Regions from separate parts of the Delftia sp. CH05 genome, predicted to be linked through region 4. Evidence: predicted binding sites of a transcription regulator. Region 4 holds the regulator's gene; each other region holds the start of a gene.

Region 1 (4,335 bases), on a different contig from region 4:
GGGGCATGGGGATCAGATATCCACTTCGATGGCGTCGCCGTGCAACTCCATCAGCTCGCGGCGCGCCGCAGCCTCGCCCTTGCCCATCAGCTTGGTGACGACCTGCTCGGCCGCCGCAAAGTCCAGATTCATGAACTGCACGGGCAGCAGGCGGCGCGTGTCGGGGTTGAGCGTGGTTTCCCACAGCTGCTCGGCATTCATCTCGCCCAGGCCCTTGAAGCGGCTGATCTGGCATTTCTCGCGCGGCACGCCATCCTTGGCGGACTTGTCGAGGATGGCGGTCAGCTCGCCCTCGTCCAGCGCGTACATCTTGGCTGCTGGCTTCTTGCCGCGCGCAGGCACATCGACGCGGAACAGCGGCGGCAGCGCCACATGGATGTGGCCGGCCTCGATGAGCTTGGGGAAGTGGCGGAAGAACAGCGTGAGCAGCAGCACCTGGATGTGCGAGCCGTCCACGTCGGCATCCGAAAGAATGCAGATCTTGCCGTAGCGCAGGCCGGACAGGTCGGGCGTGTCATGGGGGCCATGCGGGTCCACGCCGATGGCCACCGAGATGTCGTGGATCTCGTTGTTGGCGAACAGGCGGTCACGGTCGACTTCCCAGGTGTTGAGCACCTTGCCGCGCAGGGGCAGCACGGCCTGGGTTTCCTTGTCGCGTCCCATCTTGGCGCTGCCGCCGGCCGAGTCGCCCTCGACCAGGAAGACCTCGTTCAGGCTCAAGTCGCGGCTTTCGCAATCGGTGAGCTTGCCGGGCAGCACGGCCACGCCCGAGCCCTTGCGCTTTTCGACCTTCTGGCCCGCCTTCTGGCGGGTCTGGGCAGCCTTGATGGCGATCTCGGCCAGCTTGCGGCCCCATTCCACATGCTCGTTGAGCCACAGCTCCAGCGCAGGGCGAACGTAGCCACTGACCAGGCGCACGGCATCGCGCGAGTTCAGGCGCTCCTTGATCTGGCCCTGGAACTGCGGGTCCAGCACCTTGGCATTGAGCACGTAGCTGGCGCGCGCGAAGACGTCGTCAGGCATGAGCTTGACGCCCTTGGGCAGCAGCGAATGCATCTCGATGAAGGCCTTGACCGCCTGGAACAGGCCGTCGCGCAGGCCGCTGTCGTGCGTGCCGCCGGCCGTGGTGGGGATCAGGTTGACATAGCTTTCGCGCAGCGGCGCGCCATCCTCGGTGAAGGCCACGCACCAGGCGGCGCCCTCGCCTTCGGCAAAGCTGTCGTGGTTGCGGTCGGCAAAGCCCTCGCCTTCGAACAGGGGGATGACGGCCTCGCCATGCAGGCTTTGCTGCAGATAGTCGCGCAGGCCGCCCTTGAACTGCCAGGTCTGGGTGTCGCGCGTCTTCTCGTTGACCAGGGTCACCGACACGCCGGGCATGAGCACGGCCTTGCTGCGCAGCAGATGCATCAGCTCGCCCATGGGCAGCTGGGAGGATTCGAAGTAGCGGGCATCGGGCCACACGCGCACGGTCGTGCCCTGCTTGCGCTCGCCCGCGGCCAGCGGCCGCGACTGCAGGGGCTCGACCACGTCGCCGCCCGAGAACGCGATGGTGGCCACCTTGCCCTCGCGGTGGATGCAGGCCTCAAGGCGCGTGGCCAGCGCATTCGTGACCGAGACGCCCACGCCATGCAGGCCGCCCGAGAAGCTGTAGGCGCCGCCCTTGCCCTTGTCGAACTTGCCGCCCGCATGCAGGCGGGTGAAGACCAGCTCCACCACGGGCGCCTTTTCCTCGGGGTGCATGCCGAAGGGGATGCCCCGGCCGTCGTCCTCGACGCTGTAGGAGCCGTCGGAATGCAGGGTGAAGCGGATTTTCTTGCCGAAGCCGGCCAGCGCCTCGTCGGCCGCGTTGTCGATCACCTCCTGCAGCACATGCAGGGGGTTGTCGGTGCGCGTGTACATGCCGGGACGCTGCTTGACGGGCTCCAGGCCCTTGAGCACGCGTATCGAGCCTTCGGAGTATTCGCTGGCGGAAGTGGGAGATGGTTTGACTGCCATGGGGGCGGATTGTAGTGCGCGGCCCGGCTCAGTGCTGGATACATTCACAGTCATTGACATTGACTATCCCGAAAAGGCCAGTGCCGCCAAGGGCTACGAAGTGCCGCGCTGGCGCATGGGCGACCCATGCGTCGCAGCGCAAAACCCGGAGTTTCGCTAAAGTTTGCCGCATGCACAAAAACAACCAACCCATGTCCATGGTGCAGATACTGCTGTGCGGGGGCGCAGTCGTGACGCTGTCCATGGGAATCCGGCACGGCTTCGGCCTGTGGCTGCAGCCTATCACCCAGGAGATGGGCTGGACGCGCGAGTCCTTCGCGCTGGCCATTGCCATCCAGAACCTGTCCTGGGGCGTGCTCGGCATCTTCGGCGGCATGCTGGCCGACCGCTTCGGCGCCTTCCGCGTGCTCCTGGTGGGCGCGCTGCTGTATGCGCTGGGCCTGGCCGGCATGGCCATGGCGCCCACGACAACCTGGTTCGCCCTGACGGCCGGCGTGGTGATAGGCGCAGCCCAGGCCGGCACCACCTATGCCGTGATCTACGGCGTGCTGGGCCGCCAGATTCCCGTGGCGCGGCGCAGCTGGGCCATGGGCGTGACGGCGGCGGCGGGCTCCTTCGGCCAGTTCTTCATGGTGCCCGTGGAAGGCAGCCTGATCTCGAACTTCGGCTGGTCCAACGCCCTGCTGCTGCTGTCGCTGTGCGCCCTGATGATCATTCCGCTGGCCTTCGGCCTGCGCGAGCCGGGCTTCACGGCCGGCAATACCCGACCCGTGCGCGACCAGAGCGCGGGCCAGGCCGTCGCCGAAGCGCTGCGCACGCCCAGCTTCGTGCTGCTGACGGCCGGCTACTTCGTCTGCGGCTTCCAGGTGATGTTCATCGGCGTGCACATGCCCAGCTACCTCAAGGACTACGGCCTGGCACCGCAGGTGGCCAGCATCTCGCTGGCGCTGGTGGGGCTGTTCAACATCGTTGGCACCTACGTGGCCGGCAACCTGGGCCAGCGCCTGCCCAAGCGCTACCTGCTGTCCACCATCTACTTCACGCGCTCGGTGGTGATCGTGCTCTTCCTGCTCGCGCCGCTGACGCCCTGGTCGGTCTACATCTTCTCTGCCGCCATGGGCCTACTGTGGCTGTCCACCGTGCCGCTGACCAACGCCACCGTGGCCCAGATCTTCGGCGTGCAGCATCTGTCCATGTTGAGCGGCATGGTGTTCTTCAGCCACCAGGTCGGCAGCTTCCTGGGCGTCTGGCTGGGCGGCTATCTGTATGACCACACGGGCAGCTACCAGGTGGTGTGGTACCTTGCCATCGGCCTGGGCGTGGCCGCCGGCCTGCTGAACCTGCCGATACGCGAAGCCCCGGTGGCAAGGCCGCGTGCGGCGCAGGCGGCGGCCTGACATGACGACAGCCACCACGCCCCGCCCACAGCTGCTGCGCAGGCTGGCGCTGTGGGCCGCCGTGCTGCTGGTGCTGGGCCTGGTCTTCATGCTCTATCTGCAGCCCGAGTTCATGCTGGGCATGGCCGACCAGCTCTGGGCCTGCTTCTGAAATTGAAGCGCGGCAAAGGCCTGGCGGCACAATGGCGGCCGCTTTCAATTCATTTCCGAGATTTCACATGCACGCAGCCACGCCGCCTTCGCCCTGGATCCAACGCTGGTCGCATCTTCTGGCACCCGAGGCCACCGTGCTCGACGTGGCCTGCGGCCCTGGCCGCCACATGCGCTGGTTCCATGCACGCGGCCATGCAGTGACGGGCGTGGACCGCGACGCCCAGGCCCTGGCCGGCCTGCAGGGCGTGGGCGAGCTGCTGTGCGCCGACATTGAAAACGGCCCCTGGCCCCTGCCCGGCAGGCAGTTCGGCGCCGTGGTCGTGACCCACTATCTGTGGCGCCCGCTGTGGCCGGCGCTGCTGGGCAGCGTGGCACCCGGCGGCGTGCTGCTGTACGAAACCTTTGCCCAGGGCAACGAGGCCTTCGGCAAGCCTTCCCGGCCCGATTTCCTGCTGGCGCCCGGCGAGCTGCTGCAGACCTGCGCGGGCTGGCACATCGTGGCCTACGAGCACGGCCAGCTGGGCGAGCCCGATCGCATGGTCCAGCGCATCGCGGCACTGCGCCCCGATGCAACAGGCCGGGAACCCGTGGCCATGCTGGCGCATCAGAAGGCGTCAGGCTCTGCAATCGCCTGAATCCCTACAGGAGACCGCCTTGGGCCTGCCTCCGACACTCGTTAGAATGATCCTTTCCCGTTTTTTCTTGCGGACATGACATCCTCCTCCGTCGCTCTCACTGGCAGCATCGTTGCCCTCATCACGCCCATGCACGAGGACGGTAGTGTTGACTA
Region 2 (4,335 bases), on a different contig from region 4:
TGTACATGCGGCGCGCGCGCTCGAGCAGGTTGTGGGCCTCGTCCACCAGCACGCCCACCTTCCATTGCTGGGCCTGGGTGAGCGCGTACAGCATTGCGGCGCTGTCGTAGAAGTAGTGGTAGTCGGCCACGACCACGTCGCTCCAGCGCACCAGTTCCTGGGCCAGGTAGTAGGGGCAGATGTCGTGCGCCAGCGCCACGGCACGCACGGCAGGCGGGTCCCAGGGCACCTGCTGCAGCGCGGCGGCGCGCGCGGCGGGCAGGCGGTCGAAGAAGCCGCGCGCCAGCGGGCAGGAGTCGCCGTGGCAGGCCTTGTCGGGATGCTCGCAGGCCTTGTCGCGCGCCAGGATGGCGAGCACGCGCAACCTTGCGGGTGGTGCGGGTGGTGCGGGTGGCGAGGGCAGCGGTTGTGGCGCAGCCGGTTCCTGCGGCGGTGGCTGGTGCTGCTCGGCAATCTGCCGGTTCACGCTGGCCAGCGCCTGCAGCGCCAGGCCATGGCCCGTGCCCTTGGCCGTGAGGAAGAACAGCCTGTCCAGGCCCTGGTCCGGCATGGCCTTGAGCATGGGGAAGATGGTGCCCAGCGTCTTGCCGATGCCCGTGGGCGCCTGCGCCATCAGGCATTGGCCGCCCTGCTGCGCGCGCGCCACGCGGTAGACGGCCACGGCCAGCTCGCGCTGGCCCGCGCGAAAGCCCTGCATGGGAAAGCGCAGCGCGGCCAGCGCCGCCTCGCGCGCCGTGCGGTGGGCGGCCTCGCTGCGCGCCCAGTCCAGGAACAGCGCGCATTGCTGCTCGAAGAAGGCGCGCAGCGTGGCCGCGTCTTCCTCCTGCACCAGCACGGTTTCCTCCGAGTTGCCCACGTTGAAATACACCAGCGCCACGCGCAGCCGCTGCAGGCCGCGCGCCTGGCACAGCAGATGGGCATAGATGCGCGCCTGGGCCCAGTGCAGTGCCCGGTGATGGGCGCGCACGCCCTCGATCTGGCCGCGGTAGGTCTTGATTTCCTCCAGCTGGCCGGCCTGGGCATCGAAGCCGTCGGCACGGCCGCGCACGCGCAGGTCGCCGTACTCACCGGCCAGGCTGATCTCGGTCTCGTAGTCCTTGCCCCTGCGCGACTGCACCAGGCTGTGGCCGGCCATGCCCTCCAGCGCGCTGGGCGCGGGCGTGAAGCGCAGGTCCAGGTCGCCCGCGCGTGCCGTGAACTCGCACAGCGCGCGCACGGCCACGGTGTAGCTCACGCGGCCTCTCCCAGCGGCTGGCCGCGCCACTGGACGTGGCACACGCGCACGGGAATGCCGTGCTCGGCACAGTACTGCAGCCAGCGGATCTGGTTGTCCTGCAGCTTGTCGCCGGGGGCCTTGGCCTCGACCAGTTCGTAGCGGCGCTCGGCCGGCCAGAAACGCACCAGATCGGGAAAGCCCGTGCGGTTGGCCTGCACGTCGCGCAGCAGCCGCGCAAAGAACAGCTTGAGGTGGGCAGCCGGAATGCAGTCCAGCGCCAGCGCCAGCAGGGGCGCGCTCAGCGTGCCCCAGAACACGAAGGGCGACTGCAGGCCCTGCTTGTCGGCATGGCGCTGCACGATGACCTCGCGCCAGCTGCCATCGTCCAGATGCGCCAGGCATTCCTCGAACAAGGCTGCGCGGCGCTGCACGAAGTCGGGCGCCGACAGGTCGGCCGGGCCGCTCTGGAACGGGTGGAAGAAAGCGCCCGGCAGCGGCGCGAAGATGGCCGGCCAGCACAGCAGGCCGAACAGCGAGTTGATGAGCGCGTTCTCCACGTAGAACACCGGCGCGGCGTCGCTGTGCCAGTGGTCGCGCAGCACGTACTCGACGGAGCTGGGCCGCGCCGGCAGCTCCAGCTCCACGTCCATGCGCATCTGCGCCACCACGGGCGCCAGCGCCGCCGCACGCCCGCGTGCGCCCTGCCCCAGGCTGCGGCGCAGGCGCGGCAGCATGCGCGCCACGCGCTGCAGCTCCTCGTCGCTCTCGGGCTGGGCCTGGGCGGCCTGGGCCAGCGCCATGGCATCGGCAAAGCGCTCCATGCGCTCGTACACGCGCATGCGCCGGTGGCGGGCGCCGGGGTAGCGGCTTTGCGCATAGGCCTGCTCGGCACGCTCCCAGTCCTGCATGCGCTCGCAGGCCTGGCCTATGCGCAGCAGCACCTTGGCGCGGCGCTGCTCCAGCCAGGCATTGCCGCTGGCGCATCCGGCCACCTGCTGCAGCAGCGCATCGATCTCCACGCCCTCATCCAGCGCCGCGCGGCAGGCCTGCAGGGCCAGGTAGCCATCGACATCGGCGCGCGACTGGAAGGCCCGTGACGCCGCATCGAAGGCCACGGCCTCGTAGCGGAACACGCCCAGGTCGGCCAGCACGAATTCCGACCAGTCCTGGTAGAGATTGCCGAAGAACATCAGCCGAAAGCGCTCGCACAGCGCGCCCACCATCACGCGCCAGGCGGCTTCGCCGGCTCCGACGCCCTGGTGCCATTGCGCATAGGGCCTGGGCGCCTCGTGCAGGGGCTGCAGGGCCTGCAAAAGCTCGGCCTTGCGCAGGCCTGAGTGAATGGGTGCGCCTGCGAACAGCTGCAGCAGCTCGGGCTTGGTGTGCAGCGCAAACAGCTCCTCCAGCGCCATGGGGTGGTCCGCGTCCAGCCAGCCCAGCTCGAGCAGGGGCGCGGCCGCGTCGGCAATGCCGGGAATCTCTTCGTACACCAGCTTGCCGGCCCGAAACCACGGCCCGCGCCGCATCAGCAAACGCACCATCAGCGCCTGCGAGGGCTGGGGCAGCTGCGTGAAACGGGTGAGGAATGCCTGCTCGGGCGCGTCCAGCAGATCGCCGTAACGCTGGCCAATCCAGTCCAGCGCGCGCTGGAAGTTGTGCAGGTAGTAGAAGCGGTGGGGAGGGAGCATGGGCCTGGCAGATCGGGCAGCCAGGCCGCTCGAAAACTGTATCTTTATACAGTCATCATAGCAAAACAGGAGTGACCACTTCGGAGGGAAGCGCGCTTGCCTGCAGGCTGGCGCAAACCCAGAATTGCATCTGTTTTGTTGACAGAGGGCCCGCCATGCGGATCACCGTGACGATCGACGATGCCTTGTACGAAGAAGCCCTGAAGATGTTGGAGCCAGGCATGGACGAGGCAGATCTGTTCCAACAAGTCCTCAGAACTTTCGTGAGGGTGCAGGCAGCCAAACGCCTCGCAGCACTTGGCGGCAGGGCAACCGATATGCCGGATTCCCAGGAGATTGCGTGTCGCTGGCCCTCGCCTACAGACTGGCTTTCCACCAAAGGCAGCACGATGCGCAACGCATGGCAGCATGCGTATTGACCACTCCCTGCCAGGAGGACCAGGGCATGGCGGCGATACGGCTACACGCTGCCCTGGGACCCGCTCTCAGATCACTTACGGATTGGCTATCACCTCGTCAGCATCCGACCAATAGCTGATCAGGCGTGTATAGACAAAGCCGGCGGCAGGCTTGTTGGGATCACTGATGCTGAACAACACCACCTTGCCTGCGTCACGGGAGTCATAGTTGGCCGAGTAATCCGACCAGAAGGTTGGCAGGCTGAATACGGTCTGGCCCGTACTCTTGTCCGTTGCCCGGACTGCGTGGCCGATGCTGCCGTTCTTGGAAATGCTTTCGATCACCAGTCGATACCAGCGCAGTTCCTCGAGCTTGGCCTCGCCGATGGCACCACGCGGATATTGAGCGGACGGACGATGGTGCGAGTCACCGTTGTCCTTGGTGTTGGTGATCTCAATTTCCTCAAGCGCCACGCTGCCTGGCGAATAGCCCCAATTGCCCGCAATGACAGCACCGCCACGGTTGTCACCCGCCACACTGTATGAGCCTTTGTGCCTGGCAATGATGCCCATGTGGCAAGCGGCCAGATAGCCATCGCTGAAGCGCACATCCATCACGATGGTGTGGCGGTTGTTGGCAGGGTTGTAGTTGGCAGGACGCCCCGTGTTGTCGAACACGAGCGCATGCGGATTGATATGCCGCGAATCGTAAACAAGAGGGAAACCCGTCGTGCTTTTGTACTGCTGGATGTTGTCCGGCGGCATGTACTGATCCGAGACGAGAACCTTGGAAACTTGAGCCATGGAGGCCTCCTATTCAATGGATGGAGTCGAAGGCGCTCGGCGGCACTCGGGTGGGGGGTTCGCTTGGACCCTCAGGGAATTCAACGTGCCGCAACGCGGGCACTTGATGTTCAGTAGCTGAAAGACGCCCATGGCGAGCTTTCGATTGCAGTTCGCGCATCTCACTTCCTGCTCCATGCGCTGCCTCACTGCAATGGTTGAAACAACATGCCGTCGGACACCAGAAATG
Region 3 (4,335 bases), on a different contig from region 4:
GCGCAGCACCTTGCTCGCTATTTCTCCGCCAAAGCCGCGCGCGGCCAGAAAGCGCATCTGCTTGAGGCGTTCCTGCGGGGTGGCCGGCGGTGTGCCGAAGCGCTGGCGCCATACGGCATGGGCGCGCTGCAGTTCGGTGGCGCGCAATTGTTCTGCGGCGGCGCGCACCAGGCCATCGTCCAGCCCCTTGCTGCGCAGCTCCTGCACCACGCGCGATGTGCCAAAGCGCGCGGCCTTGCGATGCAGCACGGACTCGGCCACGCGCTCGGCGCTGATGAAGCCGCGCTGCTCCAGCGCGTCGAGCATGGCGCCCAGGTCCTCGCCTTCCTCCACATGGGGGGCGAGCTTGCGTTCCAGCTCCAGCCGTGAATGTTCGCGCTGGCCCAGCAGCTTGAGCGCCCGGCCTTTGAGCGACAGCTTGGCGAATCCCATGCGGCAATGTCTCCTGAATCATCCCGAATAAAAAAGGCCCCCACGCTCCCCTTGCTGCGCAAGGTCCGCTGCCCCCCAAGGGGGCCGCTTTTTTGCCTTGGGGCGTCCCGGCGATAAAAAAGGCGCAGACGTGAGCCTGCGCCAAGATGGCAAACACAGTGTGCGCAGGCGCTGCGGCGCCTGCTGTGAGGGGTCTGGGCGCTCAGGCTTCGATCACGCCGTCCTTGTCGGCCTTGGCCTTGGCGCCCTTGGCGGCCTTGGCTTCGGGCGCATCGCCGCCGGCCGTAGGCAGCAGGGCAATGCCCAGGCTGTCGCGCACCTTGTTTTCGATCTCCACGGCCAGGCCGCTGTTCTCGCGCAGGAATTCGCGGGCGTTGTCGCGACCCTGGCCGATCTTTTCGCCGTTGTAGGCGTACCAGGCCCCCGACTTGTCGAGGATCTTGGCGTTGACACCCATGTCCAGGATTTCACCTTCGCGCGAGATGCCTTCGCCGAAGAGGATGTCGAACTCGGCGGTCTTGAACGGGGGCGAGACCTTGTTCTTGACGACCTTGACCTTGGTTTCGTTGCCGATGGCTTCGTCGCCCTTCTTGATGGTGCCGGTGCGGCGGATGTCCAGGCGGACCGAGGCGTAGAACTTCAGCGCATTGCCGCCCGTGGTGGTTTCGGGGCTGCCGAACATCACGCCGATCTTCATGCGGATCTGGTTGATGAAGATGACCATGCAATTGGTCTTCTTGATGGTGGAGGTCAGCTTGCGCAGCGCCTGGCTCATCAGGCGGGCCTGCAGGCCGGGCAGCTGGTCGCCCATCTCGCCTTCGATTTCGGCGCGGGGGGTCAGTGCGGCCACCGAGTCCACGACGATCATGTCCACGGCGCCCGAGCGCACCAGGCTGTCCACGATTTCCAGGGCCTGCTCGCCGGTGTCGGGCTGGCTGATCAGCACTTCGTTGAGGTTCACGCCCAGCTTCTGGGCATAGCTGGTGTCCAGCGCGTGTTCTGCGTCGATGAAGGCGCAGGTGCCGCCCTGCTTTTGCATTTCGGCGATGACCTGCAGCGTCAGCGTGGTCTTGCCCGAGGATTCAGGGCCGTAGATCTCGATCACGCGGCCACGGGGCAGGCCGCCCACACCCAGGGCGATGTCCAGGCCCAGCGAGCCGGTGGAGACGACCTGGATGTCCTGGATGGCTTCGCCTTCACCCAGGCGCATGATCGTGCCCTTGCCGAACTGCTTTTCGATCTGGGCGAGTGCGGCCTGCAGGGCCTTGGCTTTTTCACTGTTGGCGGTGGTGACGGCGGTGTTCATGCGGACTCCTGGGTTGGGTATGGATTCAGCTCTGTATTTGCATTCAGGCTGGATGCTTGAACAGTAGTTTATGGGCTTGCTGTCTTGATTTGTTGGTGTTTTTGGTCAGTTTTCCTGACTTGTTGGATTTGCCTCCACAATGCATCCATGAGTGAGCTTTCCCCCGTCACGCCGCCCGCCGACGCCTGGCGCCAGACCCACCTGGGCCGCCTGCTCGGCCATGCCATGCGGCGGTTCGACGCGCGTGTACTGCAGCTCATGGCGCGCGATGTGGAGGTGCCGCTGGCACTGTCCAACCTCGCTGCGCGCGACAAGGTGGGGGCGGCCCATATCCACATCACGCGGCATCTGTCGCTGGCTGGCGACCGGCTGACGGACCTGGCAGAGCGCGCAGGCATGACCAAGCAGTCCATGGGCGACCTGGTGACCCAGTGCGAGGCCTGGGGCCTGGTCACGCGCGAGAGCGACGAGCGCGATGCGCGCGCGCGCCGCATCCGCTTCACGCCAGCGGGCCTGGCCTGGCTGCAGGCTTTCCATGACGCCGTCTCCCAGGCCGAGGCCGAATTCCGCGAGGAAGTCGGCGACGACATCGCCACCGTGGTGGCGCTGGGGCTGGAGGCCTACGCGGGCGGCGGCTCACTCGGGTAAGGTCCCTGCCCGCACTGCGGGGCGCATCCTAGAATCCTGGGAATTAAAGGCGCGCATTTCCAACTCCCAGAGCGCGCTTGCATTACAGGAGACATCCCCCATGCGCATTCTGATTGCCGAAGACGACCAGGTCCTGGCCGATGGCCTGCTGCGCAGCCTGCGCGGCTCGGGCGCCGTGGTCAGCCATGTGGCCAATGGCAGCGAGGCCGACACCGCGCTGATGACCAGCAGCGAATTCGATTTGCTGATCCTGGACCTGGGCCTGCCCAAGATGCACGGGCTCGAAGTGCTCAAGAAGCTGCGCGGCCGCGGCGATGCGCTGCCGGTGCTCATCCTCACGGCGGCCGACAGCGTGGAAGAGCGCGTGCAGGGGCTGGACTACGGCGCCGACGACTACATGGCCAAGCCGTTTGCGCTGTCCGAGCTGGAGGCGCGCGTGCGCGCCCTCACGCGGCGCGGCATGGGCGGCGCCAGCAGCACCATCAAGCACGGCCCGCTGGTCTACGACCAGGCCGGCCGCGTGGCAACCATCGACGGCAAGATGGTCGAGCTGTCGGCGCGCGAGCTGGGCCTGCTGGAAGTGCTGCTGCAGCGGGCCGGTCGGCTGGTCAGCAAGGACCAGTTGGTCGAGCGCCTGTGCGAGTGGGGCGACGAAGTCAGCAACAACGCCATCGAGGTCTACATCCACCGGCTGCGCAAGAAGATAGAGCGCGGCCCCATCCGCATCGCCACCGTGCGCGGCCTGGGCTACTGCCTTGAGAAGATCGCGTCCTGAGGCCGCTGCCGTGGCTGTCAGGCCCGGGTTGGCTTGCCTGCGCATAGTGGTGGTTGCCGCGGGGCCGTGAACCCGCCGTAAGGGGCTGCCCGCCGATGAAAATCTTCCAGCGTGAACAGCGCTCCCTGTTCGGCGAGATCCTTGACTGGATGCTCACGCCGCTGCTGCTGCTGTGGCCCGTGAGCCTGGCGCTGACCTGGCTGGTGGCCCAGGGCCTGGCCAACAAACCCTTCGACCGCGCGCTGGAATACAACGCCCAGGCGCTGGCCCAACTGGTGATGGTGCAGCACGGCAAGGTGCTGTTCAACCTGCCGCAGTCGGCCAGCGAGATCCTGCGTGCCGACGAGTCGGACACCGTGTATTTCCAGGTGCTGGGCGTGAAGGGCGAATACCTGGCCGGCGAGCGCGACCTGCCGCCGCCGCCCGAGCCCGACGAGGCTCTGACTGGCGCGGCGCCTCCAGGCTTGCCGTCCGGCGGCACCGTGCAGCTGCGCGATGCGGAATTTCGCGGCATCGATCTGCGCGTGGCCCATGTCTGGGTGCGCATGCCCCTGCCGGGCGAACCGCAGGCCCTGGTCCAGGTGGCCGAGACGCGCGAAAAGCGCAGCGTGCTGGCCACGGAAATCATCAAGGGCGTGATGCTGCCGCAGTTCGTCATCCTGCCGCTGGCCGCGCTGCTGGTGTGGCTGGCGCTGGCGCGCGGCATCAAGCCGCTGCACCGGCTGGAGGAGCGCATCCGCGCGCGCCGGCCCGAGGACCTTTCGCCCATCAACCACAAGGACGTGCCGCTGGAAGTCGTGCCGCTGGTGGATTCGGTCAATGACCTGCTGGGCCGCCTGGGCGACTCGCTGGCCACGCAAAAGCGCTTCCTGGCCGACGCGGCCCACCAGCTCAAGACGCCGCTGGCCGGGCTGCGCATGCAGGCCGAACTGGCCCAGCGCGAAGGCGTGAGTACGGGCGAGCTGCGGCAGTCCCTGGCCCAGATCGCGCGCTCCAGCATCCGTGCCACGCACACCGTCAACCAGTTGCTGGCGCTGGCGCGTGCCGAGAGCGCGGGCCTGGGGCGCGGCCTGGCCATGCAGCCGTGCAACCTGGTGCGCATCGTCACCGACGTGGTGCGCGACTGCCTGCCGCGTGCCATGGACAAGCATGTGGACCTGGGCTATGACGGCGC
Region 4 (4,335 bases):
AGGCATGGTGGGAGACGGCATCGGCAGCGTTGGGCTACCCCGGCTTCGCACCGCTGCGCCACATCGGCATCTACAGCTATCGCGCCGGCTTCCTGCGCAGCTTCCCCCAGCTTTCCCAGGCACCCACCGAGGCACTGGAGGCCCTGGAGCAGTTGCGTGCGCTGTGGCACGGCCACCGCATCGCCGTCCATGTCACACCCCATGCACCCGGCCCTGGCGTGGACACGCGCGAGGATCTGGAGCGGGTGCGCGCCCAGCTGTCCAATCCGTCGGCCTGAATCGGCCGGCCGCTGAAAACGCACAAATGGCGATGCCGGGCATCGCCATTTGCAGCAACACCGCCCATGCGGTTTTGTCGGACAGCAAAACGCAGGTTTTGGCGATTGCACAGGCGACAGTTTTGCCCCGTGCGTGTAAGCCAGTGTTGGCCCTGTGCGTGCTATCCTTGCCCGCGACAAAAATATGACGCATGGACTGTCCGCCCCGGTGGGCCGATCCGGCAGACAAGAATTTCTACTCTCCTCAAGGACTTCCATGAAACTGATTTTGTTGGGCGCACCCGGCGCCGGCAAAGGCACGCAAGCCGCTTTCATCTGCCAGAAGTACGGCATTCCCCAGATCTCCACCGGTGACATGCTGCGTGCCGCCGTCAAGGCCGGCACGCCCCTGGGCCAGCAGGCCAAGGCCGTGATGGACGCCGGCCAACTGGTCAGCGACGACCTGATCATCAATCTGGTCAAGGAGCGCATTGCCCAGCCCGATTGCGCCAACGGCTTCCTGTTCGACGGATTTCCCCGCACCATTCCCCAGGCCGACGCCATGAAGGCCGCCGGCGTGAAGCTGGACTACGTGCTCGAGATCGATGTGCCCTTCGATGCCATCATCGAGCGCATGAGCGGCCGCCGCTCCCACCCCGCTTCGGGCCGCACCTACCACGTCACGTTCAACCCGCCCAAGGTCGAAGGCCTGGACGACGTGACCGGCGAGCCGCTGGTGCAGCGCGAGGACGACAAGGAAGAAACGGTCAAGAAGCGCCTGGACGTCTACAGCAGCCAGACCCGCCCGCTGGTGGACTACTACCGCGCCTGGGCCGAGAAGGAAGCCGCAGCAGCCCCCAAGTACCGCGCCATCAGCGGCCTGGGCTCGGTGGAAGACATCACCCAGCGCGCCCTGGCAGCACTGGCTGAATGACACAGGCCATGCGCCAGACCCCAGAAAAGCACCCGCCGGGTGCTTTTTTGTTGCCCGCCTGCATCTGAAGCGCCGGCGACGCCCGGAGGATCAGTCGCGCGGCTGCGCGGCCAGCGCCAGCATCATGGCAATCCGTGCCTTGGCCACGGGCAGTTGGACCAGATCGGCCTCTGCGGGGTCCGTGCCAAGCCCCGAGGCAACGGGCAGGCCTTCGGCGCAGCGCGTGCCCCGCCAGATCCAGACGCCTTTGTCGCGCGCACGCAGCAAGGCCGCTTCCATGCTTTCGTGAATGGTCGCATTGCCCGTGCCGGCCACCACGATGCCGCGCACGCCGGCGGCCACCAGCGCATCCACGCCGCAGGCACGCGCCAGGGCACCGCTGAACACCACCTCGACCCAGGGCAGCTCATCCAGCGCCAGCAGGTCAGACAGAGCGGGAGCGGAAGTCACCATCCGCGCAACGGGGGCGACCGGCGTGACCGGCGCATCAGGCACCAGCCAGCGCACGCGTCCTTCCTCCACCACGGCCTGCGGGCCACCTTCCATGGAGCGCATGGCCTGCAGTCGGTAAGGGTGGACCTTTTGCACCTGGGCCGCCGCATGCACCTCGCCGCCGGCCACCACCCACACACCGCTGCGCCCGCCGCTGGCGGCCACGGTCACGGCATCGCGCAGATTCTGCGGTCCGTCGGCCAGCAGGGCCGTGGCCGGGCGCATGGCGCAAGTGAGCACTATGGGCTTGGCGGCAGGCAGCAGGCTGTGCAGCAGCCAGGCCGTCTCTTCCAGCGTGTCCGTTCCATGCGTGATCACCACGGCGCGTGTGTCCGCATCCTCCAGCGCCTGCGTGCAGGCACGCAGCAACGCGCGCCACACGGACCAGTCCATATCCTTGCTGTCCACCTGCGCGATCTGCTGCGTCTGCACAGGCCCCAGCGCCTGCTGCTCCAGATCCGGCACGGCATCGAGCAGCGACTGCACCGTGATCTGTCCGGCCTTGTATCCCACTGCCTGCGACTGCGAATCCGCCCGGCCGGCGATGGTGCCGCCCGTGCCAAGAATCACCAACTTTGACTGCCCCACTTGCACCTCTTGGAAAACTGGTTAAAAATACAGATACTGTATAAATCATCAGATGACTTCTCTGCCTGCCATCTGAATTCAAGGACCGGACGCACGCCATGCTCGACCATCCCAAGCTCACCGCCCGCCAGCAACAGATCCTGGACCTGATCCAGGCCGCCATCTCCCGCACGGGCGCGCCCCCCACCCGCGCGGAAATCGCCAACACGCTGGGCTTCAAGTCCGCCAACGCAGCAGAGGAACATCTGCAGGCCCTGGCCCGCAAAGGCGTGATCGAACTGGTCAGCGGCACCTCCCGCGGCATTCGCCTGCGTACCGACACCGTGCGCAACATCAATGCCGCACGCGGCACCAGCTTCGGGCTGCCGCTGTCGGCCCTGGCGCCGCTGATGCTGCCGCTGGTGGGCCGCGTTGCGGCGGGCTCGCCCATTCTCGCCCAGGAACATATCGACCAGACCTATTCCGTCGAACCCAGCCTGTTCCAGGTCCGCCCGGACTATCTGCTGCGCGTGCGCGGCATGTCCATGCGCGACGCGGGCATCATGGACGGCGATCTGCTGGCCGTGCAGTCCGCGCATGAAGCCCGCAACGGGCAGATCGTCGTGGCACGCCTGGGAGATGAAGTCACCGTCAAGCGCCTGCGCCGCACCACGCAGGGCGTGGAGCTCCTGCCGGAAAACCCCGATTACCCGGTGATCCGCGTCGCTCCCGAAGAGGCCTTTGCCATTGAAGGCCTGGCCGTGGGGCTGATCCGCAACAGCATGTCCATGTAAGCCGGACGGGCAGCCCTGCACGGGTTGCCACCCCCTACTTCATGCACCGCCCAGGTGGTAGGCGCGAAGCCTTGCAGCTTCGCCCTGGGCGGAGCTTTGCCCGCAAACCGCAATCCTGCCTGTGTCCATGCCTCTTTGAAATACGCCAACAGGAGTCGTCACATGGGATTCGCTCTGCCAACACTGTCTTCTCTGTCCTTCCTGCGCCTGGCACAGGGCATTCGCCTGCCCGCCGCCGCCATGGAGCCCGCCATGCGCACCATCCAGCCCGAATCGCCTGTGCAATCCGAGCAGGCGACCATCCTGTCCTTCAGCAAGGCCCGCCGCCGCAGCCAGCAGCGGCGCAGCAAGTCAGCACGGCTGCCAGAACACAGGGATGCGCAGCTGCTGCTGCCCCTGCAACCCGAACTGCCCTCCCTTCCGGCAGATCAGGCCCTGCCTTCGGGTCTGCGCATCATCCAGCGCTCGCCGCAGGAGCAGCCCGAATGCCTGTTCATCTCGGGCCGCATGGCCGATGTCTGTGCCGCCCTGGAACGCATGGAAGCGCACGGCGCGCAGACACCGGCCTGAGGTCGCCCTGAGACCAACCCGTCCACCCGGTCTGCGAGAGCCCGGGCCTGTCTCTTGCCTTGCCCAGCGGCAGGGGCTGCGCATCAGGCCCTGACAGCCGCCGGTGCAGCACTCCCCTCGCTGCGCCGATTGCGCATGCACCACGCCTGCGCCGCGGCAACGCACAGAATGCACAGCACGACGCTCAACGAAAAACGCAGTCCGCGCGCATCGGACAGCATGCCGAACAACGGCGCCACCATGCCGCCTATCGACATGGCCAGCCCCAGGGTCAGCCCGCTGGCCGTGGCCTGGTTGCGCGGCAGATAGTCCTGGGCCAGCGTGACCTGGGCGGCAAACGGAAGAAACATGCACACGCCCAGGGCCATGGTGCAGGCCAGCGCCATCCATGGCGTGGAGGCCAGGGCCAGGGCCGCCAGAGCAGGCAATGCCAGCAGGTAGCCGGCGCGGATGGCCTGCATGCGCCCCCGGCGATCTGCAAGCGTGCCCCCCAGCAAAGTACCCACCGCCGCAGCGGCTGTGAATGAGGTCAGCGTGGCCGCTCCCATGAAGTCCGAGCCGCCCAGCTCGCGCGTCACGAACATGGGCAGGGTGGACAGCACCGTCACATAGGGAATCGACCAGCAGACGATGACCCCGCACAGCAGGAAGAAGGCGCGCCAGTGGTTGGCCGGCAATTCGCCCTGCGCCACGGCCGGGCGCCGGGTGGCGCAATGGTCCT

The links. Region 4 encodes LexA, which represses DNA repair genes until DNA is damaged. Its sites were predicted from a motif close to ACTGTATNNNNATACAGT; they were not measured.
Region 1: GRX31_RS05300 (DNA topoisomerase IV subunit B) is a predicted target of LexA. The motif match lies at 2,029-2,046, and genes of this name have one in related genera.
Region 2: GRX31_RS19700 (VRR-NUC domain-containing protein) is a predicted target of LexA. The motif match lies at 2,940-2,957, and genes of this name have one in related genera.
Region 3: recA (recombinase RecA) is a predicted target of LexA. The motif match lies at 1,769-1,786, and genes of this name have one in related genera.

Annotation. Positions count from the first base shown of each region.
Region 1 covers NZ_WUMG01000004.1:40,818-45,152, reverse strand. The annotation lists gene GRX31_RS05305 (lytic transglycosylase domain-containing protein) at 1-7, opposite strand, end outside; gene GRX31_RS05300 (DNA topoisomerase IV subunit B) at 13-1,995, opposite strand; gene GRX31_RS05295 (MFS transporter) at 2,166-3,392, shown strand; gene GRX31_RS30505 (hypothetical protein) at 3,394-3,543, shown strand; gene GRX31_RS05290 (class I SAM-dependent methyltransferase) at 3,611-4,180, shown strand; gene dapA (4-hydroxy-tetrahydrodipicolinate synthase) at 4,256-4,335, shown strand, end outside.
Region 2 covers NZ_WUMG01000027.1:71,930-76,264, reverse strand. The annotation lists gene GRX31_RS19705 (helicase C-terminal domain-containing protein) at 1-1,234, opposite strand, end outside; gene GRX31_RS19700 (VRR-NUC domain-containing protein) at 1,231-2,904, opposite strand; gene GRX31_RS19695 (hypothetical protein) at 3,060-3,323, shown strand; gene GRX31_RS19690 (hypothetical protein) at 3,399-4,106, opposite strand; gene GRX31_RS19685 (Com family DNA-binding transcriptional regulator) at 4,116-4,283, opposite strand.
Region 3 covers NZ_WUMG01000024.1:66,862-71,196, forward strand. The annotation lists gene recX (recombination regulator RecX) at 1-432, opposite strand, end outside; gene recA (recombinase RecA) at 635-1,738, opposite strand; gene GRX31_RS18555 (MarR family winged helix-turn-helix transcriptional regulator) at 1,886-2,386, shown strand; gene GRX31_RS18560 (response regulator) at 2,487-3,161, shown strand; gene GRX31_RS18565 (sensor histidine kinase) at 3,257-4,335, shown strand, end outside.
Region 4 covers NZ_WUMG01000009.1:99,430-103,764, reverse strand. The annotation lists gene kdsB (3-deoxy-manno-octulosonate cytidylyltransferase) at 1-278, shown strand, start outside; gene adk (adenylate kinase) at 535-1,191, shown strand; gene GRX31_RS10200 (asparaginase) at 1,282-2,271, opposite strand; gene lexA (transcriptional repressor LexA) at 2,370-3,044, shown strand; gene GRX31_RS10190 (hypothetical protein) at 3,207-3,614, shown strand; gene GRX31_RS10185 (MFS transporter) at 3,698-4,335, opposite strand, start outside.